DNA from 2 places in the Pseudonocardia sp. HH130630-07 genome. Region 1 is predicted to be linked to the other one. Evidence: riboswitches for the same ligand, from Rfam matches in the RefSeq annotation. Region 1 holds a riboswitch; the other holds the start of a gene.

Region 1 (4,378 bases):
CACCACGCTGACCGGGCGCCGCCCGCACGAGCTGTCCGGCGGCCAGCGCCAGCGGGTGGTGCTGGCCCGTGCGCTGGCGACCGGCGCGTCGGTGCTGGTGTGCGACGAGCCGGTGTCCGCGCTCGACGTGTCGGTCCAGGCCCAGGTGATCAACCTGCTCGGTGAGCTGCAGCGGGACCTGGGGGTGGCCTGCGTGTTCGTCTCGCACGACCTCGGCGTGGTCTCCCACGTCAGTGACCGGATCGCGGTGATGTACCTGGGACGGCTGGTGGAGACCGGCCCGCGCGACGCCGTCCACGACACCCCGGCGCACCCGTACACCGCCGCCCTGCTCGCCGCGGTGCCGGGCTCGGGCTCGGCCCGCGGGACCCGGTTGCCGGGGGAGCCGCCGAGCCCGCTGCAGCCGCCGTCGGGGTGCCCGTTCCACCCGCGGTGCGTGCACGCCAGGGAGCGCTGCGCCGACGACGTCCCGGTGCCGGTCGACGCCGTCGGGGCCGGTCCGCGGGGCGCGGCCTGCCACTTCCCGCTCGGCTGAGGGGATCGCGGACCGGCGAATAACTGTGCCACTACTCTGCCACTGGCGAAGTACTGTGGCACAGTTCGACGGGGACGAGGTCCGAAGGCGGCTCATGGACACACCGGCACTCCTGGAGCGGTTGCGGAAACTCGGCGTGGAACCGTCCGATGTCGAGGTCAAGGCCGCGAGTGGCGGGCTGCCGTCCTCCGTGACCGAGACGATCAGCGCCTTCGCGAACGGCGTCGGAGGAACACTCCTGCTGGGGATCGACGAGCGGGCGGGATTCGCCCCTACGGCGGACCTCGACGTGTCCGCGATCCGGGACGCGCTCGCCGCGGCGTGTGCCGACCGGATCGAGCCACCGTGCCGTGCCCCGATCGAGGTCGAGGAGGTCGAGGGCGCGCTCGTCGTCCGGTTGGACGTACCCGAACTGGACCCCGTCGAGAAGCCGTGTTTCGTCACCGCCCGCGGCGAATACGGCGGGTCGTTCATCCGTGGCGGTGACGGCGACCGTCGGCTCTCGCACTACGAGGTCACCCAGCTGCTGTCCAACCGCGGTCAACCCGTCCACGACCGGGACACGGTCGAGGGCGCGACGAGCACGGACCTCGACGACGAGCTCGTCAGGGCACTGCTGGCACGGATACAGCGACGATCACCGGCGTTCCGGACCGTCGACCGGGAACGTCTCCTGGTCCGGCTCGGTGTCCTGGCCCCCGACGCGCACGGTGAGCTCCGGCCGACGATCGCCGGCCTGCTGTGCCTGGGCGAGTACCCGCAGCAGTTCTTCCCCCAGCTGTTCGTCTCGTTCGTCGTGCTTCCCGGACGACGGATGGGAGAGGTGGCACCGGATGGTCGGCGCTTCCTCGACAACGCGACGATCACCGGCCCGTTCCCGACGATCGTCACCGACCTCGTGTCGGCCATGATCCGCAACATGCGTACCGGCGCGATCGTCACCGGCTTCGGCCGTGAGGACCGCTACGACTATCCGATCGCCGTCGTCCGGGAGCTGGTCGTCAACGCGCTCATGCACCGTGACTACAGCCCTGCTGCGCAGGGCAGCCAGATCCAGGTCGAGCTGTATCCCGACCGTCTCGTCGTGACCGGCCCAGGCGGGCTCTACGGTCCGATCACCGTCGCCGATCTCGGTTCCGAGGAGCATCCGTCGACGTCGAGGAATCGGACGCTCGCCGCATTGCTCGCCGACGTCGAGATCCCCGGCTCACGCGGCGAGACCCTGTGCGAGAACCGTGGCTCCGGCCTGCTCAGCGTCCTGGCCGAGCTGCGCCGCACCGGGATGAGCCCGCCGGACTTCGATGTACACCCGGGACGGGTGACGGTCACGGTGCCCCGGCACGCCCTGCTGGCCCCGGAGACGATCACGTGGATCGGTTCGCTCGGCCAGACCGGACTGGACGACACCCAGCGTCTCGCCCTGGCGATGATGCGCACCGCCGGGCGCGTGACCAACTCGATGCTCCGAGCCTGGGGGATCGACAGGCCGGCCGCCGGGCGTGCGCTCACCGATCTCGTCCACCGCGGCCTCGCCACGAGACACGGTGGTCGTCGCTATGCGAGCTACCACCTCGTCGACGAGGGCACGGAACAGTTGGCGCTGCAGCCACAGGTCGTCCCGGCGCACGACAGCAGCGGTGGAATCGAGGCGGAACTGGATGCGATCGTGCAGGCGATCCAGGCCGGGAACACCACCACCCGCGCGCTGACCGGACAGCTCGGGCTACCGCAGCGCACCGTCGCCCGCCGCCTGCGGACGCTCATCGACCGCGGACGCATCGAGCCGACCCGCCCTGTGCACAGCCGGAACCAGAGCTATCGCCTCCGGAGTTCACAGGGTTGAACCGCACCGCGCCCTCGTTCGAGTGAGGAGGGGGACGGCACCCGATGCCCCCACCAGCAGGTCTCACCGCGTGTGACGAACACCCCCACATTCGGCACACCTAGGGGGCGAGCACGTACCCTGGCCCAAGATGTAGTGTCCGCGTCGTTGGTGGTTCACCGGCCCGCACGGGCCGGTGAGGCAAGAGGGAACCCGGTGGGAAACCGGGACTGCCCCGCAGCGGTGAGTGGGAACGACCGCCGTCATGAGCACTGGGAGCGATCCCGGGAAGCGACGGCCAGTAGGTGGGCACGCGAGTGTCCGGGCCCGCGAGTCCGAAGACCTGCCACCGGCGCGTGCGCCGACGGTGCACGCAGCTCCAGGGCCTCGTGGGAGGGCGCTGAGGGTGCGCACCTCACGGACGTGTGTCCCGGTGCGGCCGTCTCCGCCGTTCCCGGCGGCCCTCGACGACCGCGACCCGCGAGGAGACCCGTGACCGCATCCACCGCTCCCCCCGTCTCCCCCGGCGGCTCCGCCGGCACCGCCGATCCGGCCGCCCTGCGGGTGATCCGGCGCGACGGCGGCGAGACCGCGTTCGACGCCTCGAAGATCTCGGTGGCCGCGACCAAGGCGTTCCTCGCCGTCGAGGGTGACTCCGGGGCGACGTCGTCGCGACTGCACCACCTGGTCGGCGAGCTGACCTCCCAGGTCGTCGCGGCGCTGGCGCGGCACCCGGTGCCGGCCGTGCACGTCGAGCAGATCCAGGACCAGGTCGAGCTGGCGCTGATGCGCGGCGGGCACCACAAGGTCGCCCGGTCCTATGTGCTCTACCGCGAGCAGCAGGCCAGGGCCCGGTCCGGCAGCGGTGGGGAAGCCGCTGCCGGCGACGGCCCGGTCGTGCACGTCACCCAGCCGGACGGCACCCGGGCCCCGCTGGACCGGCTCCGGGTCGAGACCGTGCTGGCCGAGGCCCTGCAGGGGATCGACGGTGACGTCGCGGCCGGGCCGGTGCTCGCCGAGCTGGACCGCACCGTCTACGACGGCATCACCGCCGACGAGCTGTCCCAGGCGCTGGTCATGGCCGCGCGCACGCTCGTCGAGCGGGAGCCGGACTACTCGCTCGTCGCGTCCCGGCTGCTGATGGACCGGCTGCGCACCGAGGCCGTCTCGCACCTGTCCGGCACCCGGCGGACCCCCGACGCGGCCGGCATGGCCGACGGCTACGCCGCCTACACCAGGGACTACCTGACGCACGCGATCGCGATCGGGCTGGTCGATCCCGAGCTGGCGACCTTCGACCTGGACCGGGTCACCGCGGCGCTGCGCCCGGAGCGCGACCTGCAGATCGGCTTCCTCGGGCTGCAGACGCTCTACGACCGGTACTTCCTGCACGAGCGCGGCACCCGGTTCGAGCTGCCGCAGGCGTTCTTCCTGCGGGTCGCGATGGGGCTGGCGGTCCGCGAGGTGGACCGCGAGGCCCGGGCGATCGAGTTCTACGAGCTGCTGTCGAGCTTCGACTTCATGGCCTCGACGCCGACGCTGTTCAACTCCGGCACCACCCGGCCGCAGCTGTCGTCGTGCTTCCTCACCACCGTCGACGACGACCTCGACTCGATCTTCGGCGGGTACCGCAACAACGCGCTGCTGGCGAAGTACTCCGGTGGGCTCGGCAACGACTGGACGCCGGTCCGCGGTCTCGGCGCGCACATCCGCGGCACCAACGGGGTCTCCCAGGGCGTCGTGCCGTTCCTCAAGATCGCCGGGGACACCGCGGTCGCGGTGAACCAGGGCGGCAAGCGCAAGGGCGCGGCGTGCGCCTACCTGGAGACCTGGCACGTCGACATCGAGGAGTTCCTCGACCTGCGCAAGAACACCGGTGACGACCGCCGGCGCACCCACGACATGAACACGGCGAACTGGGTGCCCGACGAGTTCCTGCGCCGGGTGCAGGCCGACGCCGACTGGACGCTGTTCTCCCCGGACGAGGTCCCCGACCTGCACGACCTCTACGGCAACGAGTT
Region 2 (4,378 bases), 1.9 Mb from region 1:
AAGCCCCGGCTCGCCGGGCGGCCGGACGCACCCGGGTTCTCCCTGACCCACTCCGGCGCGCTGGTCGGGGTCGCGGTCGGGCCGGGACCGGTCGGGATCGACGTCGAGCAGCAGCGCTCGCTGGGTGACCTCGCCGGCCTGGCCCGGCACGCGCTGTCGCCGGTCGAACGGGCGGCGGGGCCGGTCGAGGCGAACGGTTTCCTCGTCACCTGGACGCGCAAGGAGGCGCTGGTCAAGGCCACCGGGGAGGGCCTGTCCAGCCCGATGGACGCGATCACGCTGACCGCTCCGGACGGCCCGGCCGGGATCCTCGACTGGCCGGACTCCGGCGGGCCGTGGTGGGTCGCCGACGTCGCCACGCCGTGGCCCGACCATCCCGGCGCCGTCGCGGGTGCCGGTCCGGCGGCGCCCCCGATCGTCGTCGCGGACGGCGACGCGGTCCTGTCGGTGGTCCGGGGCACCATGGGGGCATGACGTCCGACCGCCCGGCCCGCTGGGTGCTGCACCTCGACATGGATGCGTTCTTCGCCGCCGTCGAGCAGCTCACCCGGCCGACGCTGGCGCGGCGTCCGGTGCTGGTCGGCGGGGCGGGGCCGCGCGGGGTCGTCGCCGGGGCCAGCTACCAGGCACGGGTGTTCGGGGCACGGTCGGCGATGCCGATGGGGCAGGCCCGGCGGCGGTGCCCGCACGCGACGGTGCTCCCGCCCCGGTTCCCGCTCTACAAGGCGATCTCCGACGAGGTCATGGGCGTCCTCGGGGAGTTCTCGCCGGTGCTGGAACCGGTGTCGGTCGACGAGGCGTTCCTGGAGCCGCCGGTACTGGCCGGTGCCCCGCCGGCGCGGGTGGAGGAGTTCGGCACGGCGCTGCGGGCCGCCGTGCGGGAGCGGACCGGGCTCCCGGCGTCGGTCGGGGCCGGGTCCGGCAAGCAGATCGCGAAGATCGCCTCGGAGCTGGCGAAGCCGGACGGGCTGCGGGTGGTGGCGCACGCCGAGCAGTCCGCGGTGCTCGGGCCGCTGCCGGTGCGGTCGTTGTGGGGCATCGGGCCGGTCTCCGGCGAGTCGCTGCGCAAGATCGGGATCGAGACCGTCGGCCAGCTCGCGGCGATGGACTCCCGCGAGGTGGCCGGGGTCCTCGGGTCCGCGATGGGGACCGAGCTGCACCGGCTGGCCCGCGGGATCGACGACCGGCCGGTCGCTCCCCGCGGCGCCGCCAAGCAGATCTCCGCCGAGACCACCTTCGACACCGACCTGACGGCGATGACCGCGGTGCACGACGCCGTCGAGGCGATCTGCGTCGCGGTGCACCGGCGGCTGGTCGCGGACGGGCGGGCCGCCCGGACGGTGACGGTGAAGGCCCGGACCGGCGACTTCACGACCCACACCCGGTCGGAGACGACCCCGTTCCCGAGCCGCGAGCTGTCCACGCTGACCGCGGTCGCGCGCCGGCTGGCCGACGGGGCCGTCGGCGAGGGCGGGATCCGGCTGCTCGGGGTGTCGGTGTCCGGCTTCGGCGACGAGCCGCCGCTGGCGTTGTTCGACGCGGTGCCGTCCGCGCAGGGCTGGCGGGCGGCACCGGCCGGTGCGCAGCGGGACGGACCGCCCGGCGGCGCGGAGCACGAGGTACCGGGTGGCAGCACGACGGTCACCGAGCGCGCCGCCGGGCCCGCACCGGCCGGCGCCTCCGCGGGGGAGGAGACCAGCGCGCCGGGAGCGGTGGCGGTGGTGGCGGAATCCCCGGCCGGCGCCCCGGCGGAGGATGCACCGGCCACCGGCCGGCCCCTGCGTCCGGACCGCGCACCGGACCCGGACCGGCCCTGGGCCGCGGGGGACGACGTCCGGCACCCCGAGCACGGCCACGGCTGGGTGCAGGGCGCCGGGCACGGGCGGGTCACGGTCCGGTTCGAGACCGCGCTGACCGGGCCGGGGCGCACCCGCACGCTCCCGGCCGGGGACCCGTCGCTCGTCCGCGCCGACCCGGTGCACAGCTGGCGTCCGCCCGCCTGATCCGCGGGTCCGCGGCGTCAGGTGATCAGCGGGCTCCGGTACGGCGGGGCGACCCGGGTCCCCGCCGGGATCCGGACGTCGAGGTCCGGGTGGCAGCGGGCGAGGCCGTCCAGCACCGCGACCAGGGCGACGTCGGCCCCGGGGTCCCCGGCCACCAGCAGCACCGCGGCACCCGCCGGGCCCTGCTCCGCCCACGCCGTGACCCGGGCGACGGCGTCGCGCGGGGTCACCCGCTCGACCCGCCACGCCTCGGCGTAGAACAGGGCGACCGACTCGGGCCCGGACGGGAACGTGAAGACGGTGTCCGCCTCGGCGATCAGGGCCTCGACCGGGCCGTCGGTGCCGGGACCGCCGGCCGGACCGGTACCGAGCACGACCAGGGCCGGGCGCACGTCCTCGCTCATCGCATGTCCTCCTCGAGAGGGTCCTCGCCCTCACACGGTGGGATCTCCTGCGACGACGGCCAGTCTCCTGGCTCCCGGATCGACGCGCGTCCCGGCCTTCCCGCCCCGGGTGGGGCCGTGACCGTGGGTGGGGACGCACTCCCCGATGACAGTGGCGGGACCGCGCCGGACTCGCACCGGCTTCCTGCACCGTCGTCGGGTGCGAGCCCATCACGCGCCTCGGGGGACGGTCAACCGTGACCGTTCTGCGTCACTCCGCCCCCGACCGGTGCCTCGAGGCCCGCGACCGGCCCGACGACGACGATGGCCGGCGGGCTGACCTCCGCCTCCGCCGCGACCTTCTCGACGGTCTCCAGGGTGGCGCGCACGGTCCGCTGGATCCGGGTGGTGCCGTCCTGCACGATCAGCACCGGGGTGTCCGGTGCCCGGCCGTGGGTCACGAGCGCGTCGGCGAAACGGCCGATCCGCTCCACGGCCATCATCAGCACGATCGTGCCGGTCATCCGGCCGAGCGCGGTCCAGTCGGTGAGGCTGCGCGGGTCGTCCGGCGCGACGTGCCCGGAGACGACGACGATCTCGTGCGCCACCCCACGGTGGGTGACCGGCGTCCCGGCGACCGCTGGCGCGGCGAACGCACTGGTCACCCCGGGTACGACGGTCACCGGCACGCCGGCCGCCGCGCACGCCTGGACCTCCTCGAACCCGCGCCCGTAGACGAACGGGTCCCCGCCCTTGAGCCGGACGACGAACCGCCCGGCCCTGGCGTGCTCCACCAGCAGCTCGTTGATCTTCTCCTGGGCCATGGCCCGGCCGTAGGGGATCTTCGAGGCGTCGATCACCTCGACCTCGGGCGACAGCTCGTCCATCAGCTCGCGCGGGCCGAGCCGGTCGGCGACGACGACGTGGGCGCGGGACAGCAGCCGCCGGCCGCGGACCGTGATCAGCTCCGGGTCGCCGGGCCCGCCACCGACCAGCGCGACGCCGGCCGGGAGGATCTCCGCGTCGGCGTCGACCACGCCGGACTGCAACGCCTCGACCAGCGCCGTGCGCACGGCCGCCGACCGGCGGTGCGCGCCCCGGGCCAGCACACCCACGGTGAGCCCGTCGTGCACGCCGGTCGCCGGGGTCACGGCGGTGCCGCGGTCGCCGTCGTCGGCCCGGACGCAGAACACCCGGCGGCGCTCGGCGTCGGCGACGACGGCGGCGTTCACCGCCGGGTCGTCGGTCGCCGCGATGGCGTACCAGGCGCCGTCGAGGTCGCCGTCGGCGTAGGCGCGGGCGGTCCAGGCGATCTCGCGCGCCGTCGCCATCCCCTCGACGGCCGGGGTGACCTGCGGGGACACGACCTCGACCAGGGCGCCGGCGGCCAGCAGGCGGGCGGTCCGCCGCTGGGCGACCTGTCCCCCGCCGACGACGACGACCCGCCGCCCGGACAGGTCGAGTCCGACCAGGTACTGCTCGTGCTGCGCGCTCAACGGCGTTCCTCTCCCGGGTGTCCGCGCCCGGCCGTGGGTTCCGCGCCGGCGCCCGGTTCCGGCCCGGAGGCGGGGTGCCCCGGCGGCGACGATCGAGGATAACGACCTCGCCGCGGGTGTCCGCCGCAGCGAGTCCGATCCCACACGGTCAGGGAACGCCGTCGCGGCGGGCGACCGCGGCCGTCACCCCGGCCCCCGCCGTCTTGGGCACGACGAGCCGCGCACCGGGCCCCGCCGCGAGCAGGGCGGCGGCCTCGGCGACCCCGGCCGTCCCGACGGCGGCCGCGACCCGCCCGCTCGGGTGCGGCACCGCGACCGCGGCGAGCTCGGCGACGGTGAACCCGTACGGCACCCGCGGCGCGACGGCCGCCAGCAGGCCGGGCTCGGCCGAGCGCCGGTCCAGCGTCGCGACCTGCGCGAGCGCCAGGTCCAGCCCGTGCTCGGCCGCCACCCGGTCGAGCAGCGCCCGGACCGCGGCCGCCGGGCACCCGGGCCG

What was found. A riboswitch is a leader RNA that binds a small molecule or an ion and turns the genes downstream of it on or off. The one in region 1 is predicted to bind cobalamin.
Region 2: it holds a riboswitch for cobalamin, as region 1 does, so the genes downstream of both, AFB00_RS22485 (hypothetical protein) here and AFB00_RS13785 (ribonucleoside-diphosphate reductase subunit alpha) in region 1, are expected to answer to the same signal.

Annotation. Positions count from the first base shown of each region.
Region 1 covers NZ_CP013854.1:2,839,920-2,844,297, reverse strand. The annotation lists gene AFB00_RS13795 (oligopeptide/dipeptide ABC transporter ATP-binding protein) at 1-535, shown strand, start outside; gene AFB00_RS13790 (ATP-binding protein) at 561-2,378, shown strand; cobalamin riboswitch at 2,510-2,722, shown strand; gene AFB00_RS13785 (ribonucleoside-diphosphate reductase subunit alpha) at 2,850-4,378, shown strand, end outside.
Region 2 covers NZ_CP013854.1:4,738,310-4,742,687, reverse strand. The annotation lists gene AFB00_RS22495 (4'-phosphopantetheinyl transferase family protein) at 1-474, shown strand, start outside; gene AFB00_RS22490 (DNA polymerase IV) at 471-2,003, shown strand; gene AFB00_RS22485 (hypothetical protein) at 2,021-2,407, opposite strand; cobalamin riboswitch at 2,448-2,616, opposite strand; gene cobA (uroporphyrinogen-III C-methyltransferase) at 2,638-3,882, opposite strand; gene AFB00_RS22475 (cobalamin biosynthesis protein) at 4,031-4,378, opposite strand, start outside.